DNA from 3 places in the Janthinobacterium tructae genome. Region 3 is predicted to be linked to each of the others. Evidence: predicted binding sites of a transcription regulator. Region 3 holds the regulator's gene; each other region holds the start of a gene.
The links. Region 3 encodes NrdR, which represses ribonucleotide reductase genes. Its sites were predicted from a motif close to CACNANATNTNGTG; they were not measured.
Positions count from the first base shown of each region.

Region 1: FJQ89_RS14705 (ribonucleoside-diphosphate reductase subunit alpha) is a predicted target of NrdR. The motif match lies at 1,873-1,886, and genes of this name have one in related genera.
Region 2: FJQ89_RS00310 (ribonucleoside triphosphate reductase) is a predicted target of NrdR. The motif match lies at 3,357-3,370, and genes of this name have one in related genera.

Region 1 is NZ_CP041185.1:3,357,390-3,362,440, reverse strand. It holds gene FJQ89_RS14715 (sigma 54-interacting transcriptional regulator) at 90-1,148, shown strand; gene ampD (1,6-anhydro-N-acetylmuramyl-L-alanine amidase AmpD) at 1,148-1,759, shown strand; gene FJQ89_RS14705 (ribonucleoside-diphosphate reductase subunit alpha) at 2,142-5,051, shown strand, end outside.
Region 2 is NZ_CP041185.1:65,214-70,264, forward strand. It holds gene FJQ89_RS00295 (Pls/PosA family non-ribosomal peptide synthetase) at 1-522, opposite strand, end outside; gene FJQ89_RS00300 (anaerobic ribonucleoside-triphosphate reductase activating protein) at 671-1,375, opposite strand; gene nrdD (anaerobic ribonucleoside-triphosphate reductase) at 1,368-1,565, opposite strand; gene FJQ89_RS00310 (ribonucleoside triphosphate reductase) at 1,562-3,310, opposite strand; gene FJQ89_RS00315 (hypothetical protein) at 3,429-3,845, opposite strand; gene ubiU (ubiquinone anaerobic biosynthesis protein UbiU) at 4,008-5,045, shown strand.
Region 3 is NZ_CP041185.1:5,865,888-5,870,938, forward strand. It holds gene FJQ89_RS25860 (ExbD/TolR family protein) at 1-62, opposite strand, end outside; gene tolQ (protein TolQ) at 78-767, opposite strand; gene ybgC (tol-pal system-associated acyl-CoA thioesterase) at 815-1,216, opposite strand; ZMP/ZTP riboswitch at 1,532-1,656, shown strand; gene glyA (serine hydroxymethyltransferase) at 1,768-3,012, shown strand; gene nrdR (transcriptional regulator NrdR) at 3,156-3,620, shown strand; gene pilV (type IV pilus modification protein PilV) at 3,875-4,441, shown strand; gene FJQ89_RS25890 (PilW family protein) at 4,438-5,051, shown strand, end outside.

The sequences.
Region 1 (5,051 bases), 2.5 Mb from region 3:
TCATCCGTATCGTAACGTCCTCCGGCCTGCGTCCGGCGTAGCATCTGCAGCAGGCGCTTCGTTGCCGCCATTGCAGAAAGGCGCGTCCCATGTCCAGTCCCAGCCTCAGCCCGCATACCGTGACCGCCGCCGGCATGCCACCGGCGCCTCAACTGAGCGGCAACTCCCTGCCCATGCAGGCGCTGCGTGCGCAGATCGGCCGCATCGCCCGCTGTGGTGCGCCGGTGGCCATCCGCGGCGAATCGGGCACGGGCAAGGAATTGGCGGCGCGCGCCATCCATGCGCAGGGTGCGCGCGCCAGCTTCCCTTTTATTGCCGTCAACTGCGGCGCGATTCCCGAAGCGTTGATGGAGGCCGAATTCTTCGGCTGCCGCCAGGGCGCCTATACGGGCGCGCTGCATGAGCGCCAGGGATTGTTCCAGGCGGCCCATGGCGGCAGTTTGCTGCTCGATGAAGTCGACGATCTGCCGCTGGCCATGCAGGTCAAGCTGTTGCGCGTGCTGCAGGAGCGGCGCGTGCGCAAGCTGGGCGGTAGTACTGACGAGGCCGTCGACGTGCGCATCCTCTGCGCCAGCCAGCATGGCCTGGCGCGCGGCGTGGCCGCCGGCACGTTTCGCCAGGATCTGTTTTACCGCCTCCATGTGATCGAGCTGGCGCTGCCGCCGTTGCGCGAGCGGCGCGGCGATCTGCAGGTATTATGTGAGGTGATCCTGGCGCGTCTGGCGCCACGCCAGGCCGTGAGCCTGGCGCCGCCGGTGCTGGCGGCTTTGGCCGCGTATGCGTTTCCCGGCAATGTGCGCGAACTGGAAAATATACTGGAGCGGGCGCTGGCCTTTGCCGACGGCGGCGTGATTGCACTCGACGCGCTGGCCTTGCCGTCAGTGGCGGGCGCCATGCCGCTGCGGGCGCCGCCGGCATTGCCGGACTTGCCTGAGCGGCAACTGTGCCTGCCCGGCATGGCGGCATATGGCGTGCCGCCCGCCTTGCCGCTGGACATGTATTTACGCCAGGCCGAGCGCGACATGATCATGCAGGCGCTGGTGCAGGCGCGCTATCACCGCGCACGGGCGGCGCGCCAGCTGGGCCTGAGCGTGCGCCAGCTGCGTTACCGCATGCAGAAATTGACGATACAGGAAGCGCTACCTTGATGACAGCATGGACGATAGACGAAGACGGCTGGTGCGACGGCGCGCTGCGCTATGACTCGCCATACCACGATGCGCGCCCGGACGGTGCGCAAGTCGATTTGCTGGTGATCCATAACATCAGCTTGCCGGGCGGCCACTTTGGCGGACCGCATGTGTCGGACTTGTTTACCGGCCGGGTAGACTATAATGCCGATCCTTCTTTCGCCGACCTGCGTGGCTTGCAGGTGTCGGCGCACTTTTTTGTGCGGCGCGATGGTGCGCTGTTGCAATATGTTTCTACTGATCAACGTGCCTGGCATGCCGGCGCGTCCATGTTCGAAGGACGCCCGCAGTGCAATGGCTATTCTATCGGTGTCGAAATGGAAGGCGCGGACGATGTGCCCTTCCAGCAGCGGCAATACCATGTGCTGGCGGCGCTGACGGCGGCACTGGTGGTGCGCTACGGGCTGTCCCAGGTGCGCGGCCACGAGCACATTGCGCCGGGAAGGAAGACGGATCCGGGGCCGTTTTTTGACTGGCATTTTTATCAAAAATGCTGGCTGGAAACTATGCGTGGGCAGCCTGCGTTAGCGCTTACTACGCGGGGATTGGGCTTTCCATCCGTGCCCTGAAAAGTCAACCGAAATCGTATATGAAAATACAAAAAATTACGCTGGCGGATGCCGGAAAACTATTGCATCGCCTTTCGATGGGCACTACAATTAGTACATAATTTGGATTTAAAGACTATATGTAGTGCCATCACAGACATTTTCAGAATTATTACCAAAGCTACCCTGTTTGTTGATATGGCAACGGGAACTGGCGTTTCATCACCCTTGATCGTGTTTCGCGCCAACCGGGCTGTACAGGTTGGCCGTCTGATTTTCGGCTGTATATCATTTACTATCTAGCAACAAATACCTGAAGAAACCCTGACCATCGGGCGTTCTATTCAACAACACACGCGGCAGCAAAACTGCAGGCTGACTTTAGCTGACAACGGGAGCTTCAATGCAATCACCACAAGATATTTCCATCCATCCAACGCCAGTATCGCCAGCGCCAGGCGCGGCCAATAGCGTGGCGAGCACCGGCGCGGCATTGGGCGACTATCGCATCATCCGCCGCAACGGCGCGGTGGTGGCATTTGAGCCTTCGAAGATCGCCATCGCCATGACCAAGGCGTTTTTGGCCGTTAACGGCGGCCAGGGCGCCGCTTCGGCACGCGTCCGCGAACTGGTGGAGCAACTGACCGACGGCGTCGTCGCCGCGCTGGTGCGCCGTCACCCGGGTGGCGGCACCTTCCATATCGAAGACGTGCAAGACCAGGTGGAACTGTCGCTGATGCGTTCGGGCGAGCACGATGTGGCGCGTGCCTACGTGCTGTACCGTGCCAAGCACATGGAAGAGCGCCGTTTGCAGAAGGAGGCGCTGGGCGCTTCCGCGCAAGTGACCGCACCGCAACTGAACGTCACTGACAACGGCGTGCGCCGCCTGCTGGACATGCAGGAAGTGCGCGACCTGATCAACGCCGCCTGCGCCGGCCTGGAAAAGCACGTCGATGCCGACGCCATCCTGGCTGAAACGGTGAAGAACCTGTACGACGGCGTGCCCGTCGAAGAGCTGCACAAGTCGGCCATCCTGGCGGCGCGCGCGCTGATGGAAAAAGATCCGGCCTACAGCCAGGTCACGGCCCGCATCCTGCTGCACACGGTGCGCAAGGAAGTGTTCGGCAAGGAAGTGCCGCAAGCGGCCGCTGCTGCCGAATACCTGACGTATTTCCCGCAATATATCGCCAAGGGCATCGCCAACGACCTGCTGAACCCGGTGCTTGCCAGTTTCGACCTGGAACGCCTGGCCAAGGCCATCGTTGCCGACCGCGACTTGCAATTCGGCTACATCGGCCTGCAAACGCTGTATGACCGCTACTTCCTGCACATCCATGACGTGCGCATCGAAATGCCGCAGGCGTTCTACATGCGCGTGGCCATGGGCCTGTCGCTGAACGAAGCGGACCGCGAAGCGCGCACCATCGAGTTCTACAATCTGCTGTCCTCGTTCGACTTCATGAGCTCGACGCCGACCCTGTTCAACTCCGGCACCCTGCGTTCGCAGCTGTCGTCGTGCTACCTGAGCACCGTCTCGGACGACCTTGAAGGCATCTACGACGCCATCAAGGACAATGCGCTGCTGGCCAAGTACGCCGGCGGCCTGGGTAACGACTGGACGCCAGTGCGCGCCCTGGGCGCCCACATCAAGGGCACCAACGGCAAGTCGCAAGGCGTGGTGCCGTTCCTGAAAGTGGTCAACGACACGGCCGTGGCAGTCAACCAGGGCGGCAAGCGCAAGGGCGCCGTCTGCGCCTACCTGGAAACCTGGCACATGGACATCGAGGAATTCCTCGACCTGCGCAAGAACACGGGCGACGACCGCCGCCGCACGCACGACATGAACACGGCGAACTGGATTCCCGACATGTTCATGAAGCGCGTCATGGAAAAAGGCGAGTGGACCCTGTTCTCGCCATCCGAAACGCCGGACTTGCACGACCTGGTCGGCAAGGCCTTTGAAAAGGCTTACCTGGGCTACGAAGCCAAGGCAGCCGCCGGCGAAATGCGTTCGTTCAAGAAGATCGCGGCGCTGGACCTGTGGCGCAAGATGCTGTCGATGCTGTTTGAAACGGGCCACCCATGGATCACGTTCAAGGATCCTTGCAACATCCGCAGCCCGCAGTCGCACGTCGGCGTCGTCCACAGCTCGAACCTGTGCACGGAAATCACGCTGAACACGGGCCCTGACGAAATCGCCGTCTGCAACCTCGGTTCCGTGAACATGCCGGCGCACATGAAGGAAGGCAAGCTCGATCACGTCAAGCTGGCCAAGACCGTGCGCACCGCCATGCGCATGCTCGACAACGTCATCGACATCAATTACTACGCGGTCGAGAAGGCGCGCAATTCGAACATGCGCCACCGTCCGGTCGGCATGGGCGTGATGGGCTTCCAGGACTGCCTGCACATGATGCGCATCCCGTTCGCTTCGGACGCCGCCGTCAGCTTCGCCGACACCTCGATGGAAGCGGTGTGCTACTACGCCTACCTGGCGTCGACGGAACTGGCCGAAGAACGCGGCCGCTATGAATCGTATGCCGGTTCGCTGTGGGATCGTGGCATCTTGCCGCAGGACTCGGTCAAACTGTTGGCCGAAGAGCGCGGCGGCTACCTGGAAGTCGATTCCTCGTCGGCCATGGACTGGACCCCGGTGCGCGAACGCATCGCCAAGTTCGGCATGCGCAACTCGAACTGCGTGGCGATCGCCCCGACGGCGACGATTTCGAACATCATCGGCGTATCGGCCTGTATCGAGCCGACGTTCCAGAACCTGTATGTGAAATCGAACCTGTCGGGAGAATTCACCGAGATCAACGGCTACCTGGTGCGCGACCTGAAGGCGCGCGACCTGTGGGATGAAGTCATGATCTCCGACCTGAAGTACTTCGACGGTTCGCTGGTGAAGATCGACCGCATCCCGCAAGACTTGCGCGACATCTACGCCACCGCCTTTGAAGTGTCGCCAAGCTGGCTGGTGGAAGCGGCTTCGCGTCGCCAGAAGTGGATCGACCAGGCCCAGTCGCTGAACATCTACATGGCTGGCGCATCGGGCAAGAAGCTCGACGAGACCTACAAGCTGGCATGGCTGCGTGGCCTGAAAACCACCTACTACCTGCGTACCATCGCCGCTACCCACATGGAGAAATCGACCTCCAAGACGGGTGCCCTGAACGCCGTGGCAGTCGATGGCGGCATGTCTGCCAGCGCCCAGAGCGCACAGGCAGCGATCGTGGCGGCAGCTGCCGCCGCCGTGGTGGCACCCGTGGTGGCAGCTGCAGCGGACGACGCCGATGGCGAAGCCTGCTACCTG
Region 2 (5,051 bases), 510 kb from region 3:
CAGGACGGTTGCGCGCGCGGGCAGCAGTTCGCCCGGTGCGGCGGGGGCCAGCAGGCTTTCCGCCGTCCAAACGGGGCGCACGATGCCAGCATCAAACAGGCGCGGCGCGAACTGCGCGCAGCTGACGACGCCAAAGCCGTTGGCATCATCCAGGCATACCTGCAGGCGTTCCACTGGCGTGTCTTCATCGACGGGCAGCCAGGCGGCGCCCGCCTTGGCGATGGCAGCCTGCATCAGCAGCAGAGGGGCGCCGCGCGGCAGCCACAGACCCACGATGTCGCCGGGCTTGACGCCGGCCGCCACCAGGCGCGACGCGGCCAGGCCAGCCTGCGCATCGAGTTCCGCATACGTGATGCGGCGCTCGCCGTCGATCAGGGCGATTTGTCCGGGACAGCGGCGGGCCGTTGCCTCCAGCAGGTCGGCCAGCACTTCCTCGCGCAGCAGATCCGGTCGCGGCGGGCCGTACAGGATGTCGGCGTGGGTGGAAGGGGTGCCTGGGCTGACTGCGGTGAAATCGTTCATGGATAACGCTTATCTGTAATGCGGTGTAAGGAATCTGACGGGCTGCGCATGGCGCGCGGCACAGTTGATACCTTACAGCACGCCAGACATTTCAGCGTTGTAGAACGGGTAATTTTTCGGGGCTTTCGGCAATTATGTGACTGCAGGATCAACTGCCATGGTTACGGAAGGTAAAACGGGGAAACATGGCGCCGATTTGCGCCACCGTGCTCGCCGCCGGATAGCCGTGCAGGGGGCGGCCTGCCAGTGCCATATCCAGGCAGCCTTCGGCGCGGAACTGCTGCAGCACGTAGTTGTCGACGCCTTTCGCGGCCAGGGTGGTGGCCAGGGCCAGCAGCTGTTCGTCCGGCAGCAAGTCCGGGTGGGTGGTGGTGCGGCATTCGTAGGCCACGCCGCTGGCGAGGATGGCGTCCAGGCAGGCGCGCGCGGGGTCGCCGCTGCCGGCCACGCGGGTCACATGACGATAGTCGGCAAACGGCGCCTTGATGTCGAAGCCCACCCAATCGACCAGGGGCAGCACTTCCTGCAGGCGCTGCGGATAGATGCAGGCCGTGTGCAGGCCGACGCCGAAACCCAGTTCCCTGACGTCGAGCATGGCACGCGCCAGCGCCGGGTCCATGCACGCCTCGCCGCCGCTGAAGACGACGGCGTCGACCAGGCCCACGCGGCGGCGCAGCCAGGTCAGTACGTCCTGCCACGGCATGGTGCCCTGCGGCGTGCGTGCCTGCAAATGCGGATTATGGCAATAGCCGCAACGCCAGGGGCAGCCCTGCACAAAGACCACGGCGGCCAGCTTGCCCGGGTAGTCGGTGGCGGAAAAGGGCGTCAGGCCGCCCACTTTCAACTCAGCCACGGCAGGCGGGCTGGCCAACCCGGGCGCTCGCTTCCATGAAGTACTGGCGCTCGTGGAATTCGCCCTGCTTGCCGATGTTGAACGAGGCGACGGGGCGGTGGTAGCCCATTACGCGCGTCCAGATTTCGCAGCGCTGGCGTTCGGTGTCGAGCAGGGTGATGGCGGGAGTGAAGTCGGGACGTGCGTTCATGTTGTTTCCTCAAGTGATGGAACAGGGTGGGCGTGCTTGCGGGCGATCAGTTCCGCGTCGCAGATGGGGCAGAATTCATGTTTGCCGGCCAGGTAGCCGTGGCGCGGGCAGATGGAAAACGTGGGCGTGACCGTGATGTAGGGCAGCGAAAAGCGGCTCAGCGCGCGTTTTACCAGTTCGCGGCAGGCATTCGCGTCCGACAGCGCTTCCGTCATGTACAGGTGCAGCACCGTGCCGCCCGTGTACTTGCGCTGCAGCGCGTCCTGCAATTCTAGCGCCTCGAACGGGTCGTCCGTATGGCCCACGGGCAGTTGCGACGAGTTCGTGTAATACGGGTTGTCGACGGTGCCGGCCTGCAGGATGGCCGGATAGCGCTTGCGGTCTTCGCGGGCAAAGCGGTAGGTGGTGCCCTCGGCCGGCGTCGCTTCCAGGTTGTACATATGTCCCGTCTCTTCCTGGAATGCCACCATGCGCGCGCGCACGTGGTCGAGCAGGCGTATCGCCAGCGCATGGCCCTCGGCGGACGTGATGTCCCAGGCGTCGCCGCTGAAATTGCGGATCATTTCATTAATGCCGTTCACGCCCAGCGTGGAAAAGTGATTGCGCAGCGTGCCCAGGTAGCGCTTCGTGTAGGGGAACAAGCCTTGCTGCATCAGTTCTTCGATGGTGCGGCGCTTGATTTCCAGGCTGGTCTTGCCCAGCTCCAGCAGGCGGTCCAGGTCGGCCATCAGTGCCGCTTCGTCGCCGCGCCACAGGTGGCCCAGGCGCGCGCAGTTGATGGTCACCACGCCCAGGGAGCCAGTCTGCTCGGCGGAACCGAACAGGCCATTGCCCCGTTTCAGCAGTTCGCGCAAGTCCAGCTGCAAGCGGCAGCACATGGAGCGGATCATGTTCGGCTTGAGTTCCGAATTGATGAAATTCTGGAAGTAGGGCAGGCCGTAGCGGGCCGTCATCTCGAACAGGCGTTCCGCATTTTCGCTATGCCAGTCGAAATCCTCGGTGATGTTGTAGGTGGGGATGGGAAAGGTGAAGACGCGGCCCTTGGCGTCGCCCGCCATCATGATCTCGATGTAGGCGCGGTTGATCATGTCCATCTCCGCCTGCAGCTCGCCATAGCTGAAGTCCATCTCCTGGCCGGCGATGACGGGAATCTGCTCGCGCAGGTCGTCCGGGCAGACCCAGTCGAAGGTGAGGTTGGTAAACGGCGTCTGCGTGCCCCAGCGCGATGGCACGTTGAGGTTGAAGATCAGCTCCTGCATGTACTGGCGCACGTCTTCGTAGCGCAGGCTGTCCTTGCGGATGTAGGGCGCCATGTAGGTGTCGAAGGAGCTGAACGCCTGCGCGCCGGCCCATTCGTTTTGCAGGGTGCCGAGGAAATTGACGATCTGGCCGATGGCGCTCGACATGTGTTTCGGCGGGCCCGATTCGATCTTGCCCGGCACGCCATTCAAGCCTTCATGCAGCAGGGTGCGCAGCGACCAGCCGGCGCAATAGCCGGCCAGCATGTCGAGGTCGTGGATGTGCAGCGCCGCTTCGCGGTGCGCCGCGCCCACTTCCGGCGGATACACCTGGTCCAGCCAGTAGTTGGCGATGACCTTGCCCGACACATTGAGGATCAGGCCACCCAGTGAGTAACCCTGGTTGGCGTTGGCGTTGACGCGCCAGTCGCGCCGCTCCAGGTATTCATTGATGGACGCGGCGACATCGACCTGGCCGCGTGTGGGGGAAACTGCATTCGTCGTCATGAAACCTCCAATAAACACAACATGCGGTGTTTTTATGAAGGTTATCCACTAAATGTAGTGCCGTCAAAGGTGGCGTGCAAGCGATTCGCGGATACTTGATCCAGGTGAAAAAACCACCTCAGCCGGTTTTGTTCCAGCGCGTTTCGCGCAGGATCAGCCAGCTCGCGCAAAAGAACGCGGCGCCGCAGGCGGCGATGCTGGCGACGGAGGCGGGCAGTACGTGGGCCCAGATTTCCAGCGGCGTATAGGTGCTCCAGCTGGCCACGCGCGCGTCGAACGTGACGTAGTTCGCCAGCAGCCAGTAGATGGCCAGCAGGCCCGTGCAGATGGCGGCCTGACGCAGCAGCGGCAGTTGGCGGCGCGCGAACACGGCCAGCAGGAACAGCAGCAGCACGCCCGGATAGGCGCCCAGCACTTCCGGCGACAGCACGGAGATGGTCCCCGCGTCATAGCCATCGGCCGGACCGGCCCACTGCACTTGCAGCGCGGTGAGGAACAGGGTCAGAAGGAAAATCAGCAGCGGTTTGCGGGTCATGGTGGGCAATCGACGAGGGAGGAAAGTGGGGCATTTTACAGCCAGGTCAAGCAAGTTGAAGGCGCGCCAGCCATGCATGCATTCCTTCACCTGCGTCAAGGACTGGGCAGCATGGGCGGGGCTATAGTCTGCACCCTGAGCCGATACAGGACTGTGAACATCATGATGCTTGAAGCAACCACCGCCACCCGCGTGGCCGGACCGCTGGAACTGGTCTGCCCCGCCGGCAGCCTGCCTGCCCTGAAAGCGGCTGTCGACAATGGCGCCGACACCGTTTACCTTGGCTTTCGCGACGCCACCAATGCGCGCAATTTCGCGGGCCTCAATTTCGATGAGAAGGCCATCGCCGAAGGCGTGCGCTACGCCCATCAATATGGACGCAAGGTGCTGCTGGCGCTGAACACCTATCCGCAGCCGCACAACTGGGCCGTGTGGCGCAGTGCCATCGACCGCGCGGCTGAGGCCGGCATCGACGCCATGATCGTCGCCGATCCGGGTCTGATGGCCTACGCGGCCCAGCACCAGCCGCAGCTGCGCCTGCACCTGTCCGTGCAGGGCTCGGCCACCAACTACGAAGCCATCAATTTTTACCATGAACACTTCGGCATCGCCCGCGCCGTGCTGCCGCGCGTGCTGTCGATGGCGCAGGTGGAACAATTGATCAGCAAGACGGAAGTCGAGATCGAAGTGTTCGGTTTCGGCAGCCTGTGCGTGATGGTCGAAGGGCGCTGCGCGCTGTCGTCGTATGCGACGGGCGAGGCGCCGAACACCCACGGCGTGTGCTCGCCGGCCAAGGCCGTGCGCTGGCTGGAAACGCCGGACGGTCTGGAGTCGCGCCTGAACGGCGTGCTGATCGACCGCTACGCACCCGGTGAAAACGCCAGCTACCCCACCCTGTGCAAGGGGCGTTTCGAAGTCAATGACGAAGAGTATTACGCGATCGAGGAACCGGCCAGCTTGAATACCCTGGCGCTGCTGCCGCAACTGATCGCCATGGGCGTGCGCGCCGTGAAAATCGAAGGGCGCCAGCGCAGTCCCGCCTACGTGGCCCAGGTCACGCGCGTGTGGCGCGAAGCGATCGACGCCTGCCGCGAAGGCAATCCGCGCTACGCCGTCAAGCCGGGCTGGATGGCGGCCATGGACAAGCTGGCCGAGGGCCAGCAGCACACTTTAGGCGCCTACCACCGCTCCTGGAAATAGCAAAAC
Region 3 (5,051 bases):
TCGGACTTGAACTTGCGGCCACGGCCGCCGCGCATGCCGCCGCTATTGAATGAGGAACCCATGGACGCTGCTCCCTCTTAGCGCGACTGGCGCTGCAAGATGTTGGAGAATTCCTCGACGAAGCTTTCGAAGCGGATCGCCAGGCGGTCGATGTCATGCGAAAAGCGGTTGTAGGCGACGACGGCGGGAATGGCCGCGAACAGGCCGATGGCGGTGGCGATGAGCGCTTCGGCAATGCCGGGCGCGACGGCGGCCAGGGTGGCTTGCTGCACGTTGGCCAGGCCGCGGAAGGCGTTCATGATGCCCCAGACGGTGCCCAGCAGACCGATGTAGGGCGAAACGGAGCCGACGGAGGCGAGGAAGGCCAGGTGCGATTCGAGCACGTCCATTTCACGCTGGAAGGCGGCGCGCATGGCGCGGCGTGCGCCGTCGAGCACGGCGCCCACGTCCAGCGCTTCGCGCGAACCGTAGGAAGCCTTGCCCTTGATGAATTCGCCCATGCCGGCGTCAAAAATGCGGGCCAGCGCGCCGCTCTGGTCGCGGTTGCCGCTGGCGCTTTGATGCAGCGCATGCAGGTTGCCGCCAGCCCAGAAGCTGCGTTCAAATTCGATGGTCTGCTTGCGCGCCTGGCGCACGGCAAACATCTTGCGGAAAATGTAAGTCCAGCTGGTCAGGGAAATCAGCAGCAGCAGGGCCATGATCAGTTGCACGATCAAATGGGCATTGGAGATGAGCGCGAGGAAAGAAAGATCTTGTGTAACGTTCATTGGCTGGCAGTCTGTTGGGTGAATTGTCCGGGGGGTGGCGGTAGGGCTCAGGCGGCGCGCATGCGGGCCGCCACTGCATCAGGCACGGCGCGCGGGCGCAATGCCGAGTCGACGCAGCCGATCTTGACGCGGGCCGTGTTCAGCAGGCGGTCGCCGCACCAGGCTTGTTGCAGGAAAACGATGGAGGCGCGCCCCATTTTTTCTATGCTTAAGGTTAATCTTACCGTGTCATCGAGCCTGGCTGGCGCATGATAGTCGGCGTTGACGCTTTTGACAACGAACATCGCATCGTGTTGTTCCAGCAATTCCTGCTGGCCCACGTCGATGGCGCGCAGCCATTCGGTACGTGCGCGTTCGAAGAATTTCAGGTAATTTGCGTAATAGACGATGCCGCCGGCGTCGGTGTCTTCATAGTAGACACGTACGTTCCAGGTAAAGACTGAAGGCATGTTTATTGCGCCAGTAGTGAGATTGAGCAACATTTTACGCGATTTTTCTTCTTGTGACTGTGGGCGCTTGCTGGAAAGCCATGCAAAAGCTGCATATAAGTTGCACCGCAGCATTGTAAATCCGGGGGGCGCAATGGCAAGCTTCGTAACATACGCTTACATGCCGCAGCCAGGTTTACGTTTAGCTTAAGAGCCGCAGTCACGCTGCGGGGCGGCCTGGGCCCATGCCCGGGCTGCGATGGCGCGCCGCGATTATAGCTGCACGGTTGCATTCCTTGCTCAATTTGGGCACTTAACTTACAATTTGATTTCCATTACGTCTCACGTGACTGGCGAAAAGTCGGGCGATCTCCCTGGATGGCGATCGGCAAACCGGCGAAAGGTGGGCACCCACCGGGAAACGTGAGATTTTTCATCAGCCGTTCGCCTGGGTAGCCACTATGGAAAAGCACGAAGAGGCTGCCTGTCCAATGTTGTTATTCACTTAACGCCGGCTCCCCTCATTCGATCCAACCTGCCAGTACAAGCACCCTCATACTTGGAGTTTTTACATGTTTGCAAAAGATCACACCCTCGCCAACGTCGATCCTGAATTGTTCGCCGTCATTCAAAAAGAGAACACGCGCCAGCACGATCACATCGAACTGATCGCGTCGGAGAACTATACGTCGCCAGCCGTAATGGAAGCGCAAGGCTCGCAGCTGACGAATAAATATGCCGAAGGTTATCCAGGCAAGCGTTACTACGGTGGCTGCGAATTCGTCGATGTGGCCGAGCAACTGGCCATCGACCGTGTGAAACAGCTGTTCGGCGCCGAATGCGCGAACGTGCAGCCGAACTCCGGCTCGCAGGCGAACCAGGGCGTGTTCTTTGCCGTGCTGAAACCAGGCGACCTGATCATGGGTATGTCGCTGGCCGAAGGCGGCCACCTGACTCACGGCATGCCGCTGAACATGTCCGGCAAGTGGTTTGACGTCGTGTCGTATGGCTTGACGGCGGAAGAAGACATCGACTACGAGGCAATGGAACGTCTGGCCCGTGAACGCAAGCCGAAGCTGATCATCGCCGGCGCGTCGGCCTTCTCGAAAAAGATCGACTTCGAGCGTTTCGGCAAGATCGCCAAGGAAGTGGGCGCCTACTTCATGGTCGACATGGCCCACTACGCCGGCCTGATCGCCGCCGGCCTGTACCCGAACCCGGTGCCGTTCGCCGACTTCGTCACCTCGACCACGCACAAATCCTTGCGCGGCCCGCGCGGCGGCATCATCCTGATGAAGGCTGAGCACGAAAAAGCCATCAACTCGGCCATCTTCCCTGGTATCCAGGGCGGCCCGCTGATGCACGTGATCGCCGGCAAGGCCGTCGCCTTCAAGGAAGCGCTGAGCCCTGAATTCGTCGAATACCAGAAGCAAGTGGTCAAGAACGCCGACGTGCTGGCGAAAACCCTGATCAAGCGCGGCCTGCGCATCGTTTCCGGTGGCACCGAATCGCACGTCATGCTGGTCGACCTGCGCGCCAAGAACCTGACGGGCAAGGAAGCCGAAGCCATCCTCGGTTCCGCGCACATCACCTGCAACAAGAACGGCATCCCGAACGACCCGCAAAAGCCTTTCGTTACCTCGGGCATCCGCCTGGGCAGCCCGGCGATGACGACGCGCGGTTTCAAGGAAGCGCAAGCGGAAGAAGTGGGCAACCTGATCGCCGACGTGCTGGACAATCCGCATGACGCCGCCACCATCGAGCGCGTGAAAGCGGCCGTGAAAGTGCTGGCCGACGCGCATCCAGTGTACGCATAATTATTTGTCCAGAATGTGTCATACAGAGTAAGATTCTGTATGACACATTCCTTCGTGCCCAAGGGCGCCCGGAGTGATTCGGGCGCCCTTTGTACAAGGGCGGCGATTTCCCGTAATTATTACTATAAAGTTGTAGCCAGCCCATGAAATGTCCATTTTGCCAGCACGGCGACACCCAGGTTCTCGATACGCGCGTATCGGAGGAAGGGGATGCCATTCGGCGCCGCCGCCGCTGCGGCAAATGCGACAAGCGTTTTACCACGTACGAGCGCATTGAACTTATCATGCCGGCCGTCGTCAAAAAGAATGGCAGCCGGACGGAGTTCGCTGCGGATAAGTTGCGCGGCAGTTTGATGCTGGCCTTGCGCAAGCGTCCCGTCGCGGCCGCCTCCGTGGATACGGCCATCGCCTCCATCCAGGAAAAACTGCTGACCAGCGGCTTGCGCGAAGTCGATTCCGGCTATATCGGCGAGCTCGTCATGCAAGAGCTCAAGCGCCTCGACAAGATCGCCTACATCCGCTTCGCCTCCGTCTACAAGAATTTCGAAGACCTGGCCGAGTTCCAGGATGCGATCGCCGAAGTGGGCCAGGCGCGCAGCAAGCCCTGACGTTCACCTTCTTGCTCAGCTTCTTGCTCACCTGATTGAAAACGGGGCCGGTTCTGCGCCCCGTGTGCACCACGCCAGCGTTCGCCTGGCAAGCGGTCTGATCAATCCCTACGCTGTTCTTCTCAGCTTATCGCCATGCTGTTTGCGCTAGCGCAGACCCGGTTTTTTGCGCGCGCCTATCGTGTAGCTGGGCCGCCTGTTCTTGCGACTCTGTCTGCGGAAGGGAGTAGCGCATGCGCAATGGCGGTCGCACTATGTTTCCTGCGGGTGGCAGCAGCCTCGTCGAGGTGCTGGTGTCGCTGCTGCTGTTGGCGCTGGGCGTGCTGGGCGCCAGCATCCTGCAACTGCATTCCCTGCGCGCGCGCCACGAGTCGGCGCTGTTGTCGGCAGGCGTGCAACTGGCCGCCGGCATGGCCGAGCGCATGCGCGCGAACAGCGTGCTCATGAATGGCCCCGATACGGGCAATCCCTACCTGAACGTGGCCTACGCGGCGGCGGACGACACCGAAGCAGGCGGCGGCACACCTGATTGCTTCGGCGTTGCCGCCTGCAGCGCGGCCGAACTGGCGCAATTCGACATCGCCGAATGGAAACAGCAGCTGCATGCGGCCTTGCCCGGCGCGCGCCTGCATATCTGTCGCGACACTTCCGCGTGGGATGCCGCCGCCCAAGGCTTGCACTGGGCGTGCAGCGGTGGCAAGGGCGCGCCCATCGTCATCAAGCTGGGCTGGCGCGGCCGACAGCCCGATGGCTCGCCCGCCGTGAATGCGGCAGGCGAGTCGCTGCCCAGGCTGGCATTCCAGCTGGGAGGCGGCGCATGAACGGCATGCACGCCCGCTTGCGCCAGCATCGCGGCATGAGCCTGCTCGAATTGCTGGTGGCCCTGTCGCTGGGCGCGCTGTTGATGCTGGCGGCCAGTAGCGTGCTGCTGGCGGCCAGCGGCAGTTATGGCGACCAGTCCGCCAGCGCGCGCCTGGATGATAACGGCCGCTATGCGCTCGACACCATCGCCCGCGCCGTGCGCCAGACGGCGTATGTGAACTGGGATAGCAGCGCCGCGCCCGTCGCCCATGCCGCGCACGACAGCGCGAATATCGCCGGGCTCGACGCGCACAGCCTGGGCAAGAACAGCGAGGGCATCAGCGGCGCGTTGCCCGGCGCCCTGCATGGCAGCGATGTGCTGGCCCTGCGCTATTACGGCGCCGGCAAGGAAGAGGGTGGCGACGGTTCCGTGCTCAATTGCGCCGGCTTCGGCGTGGGCGCCGCGCAAACGCAGGCGCAGCGGGGCTGGAGCATTTTCTATGTGGCGCAGGGCGCCGATGGCGAAGGCGAACTGCGCTGCAAATACCGTGGCGCGAACGGCTGGGGCGCTGACGCCATCATCCGCGGCGTCGACGGCTTCCAGGTGCTGTATGGCCTCGATACGGATAC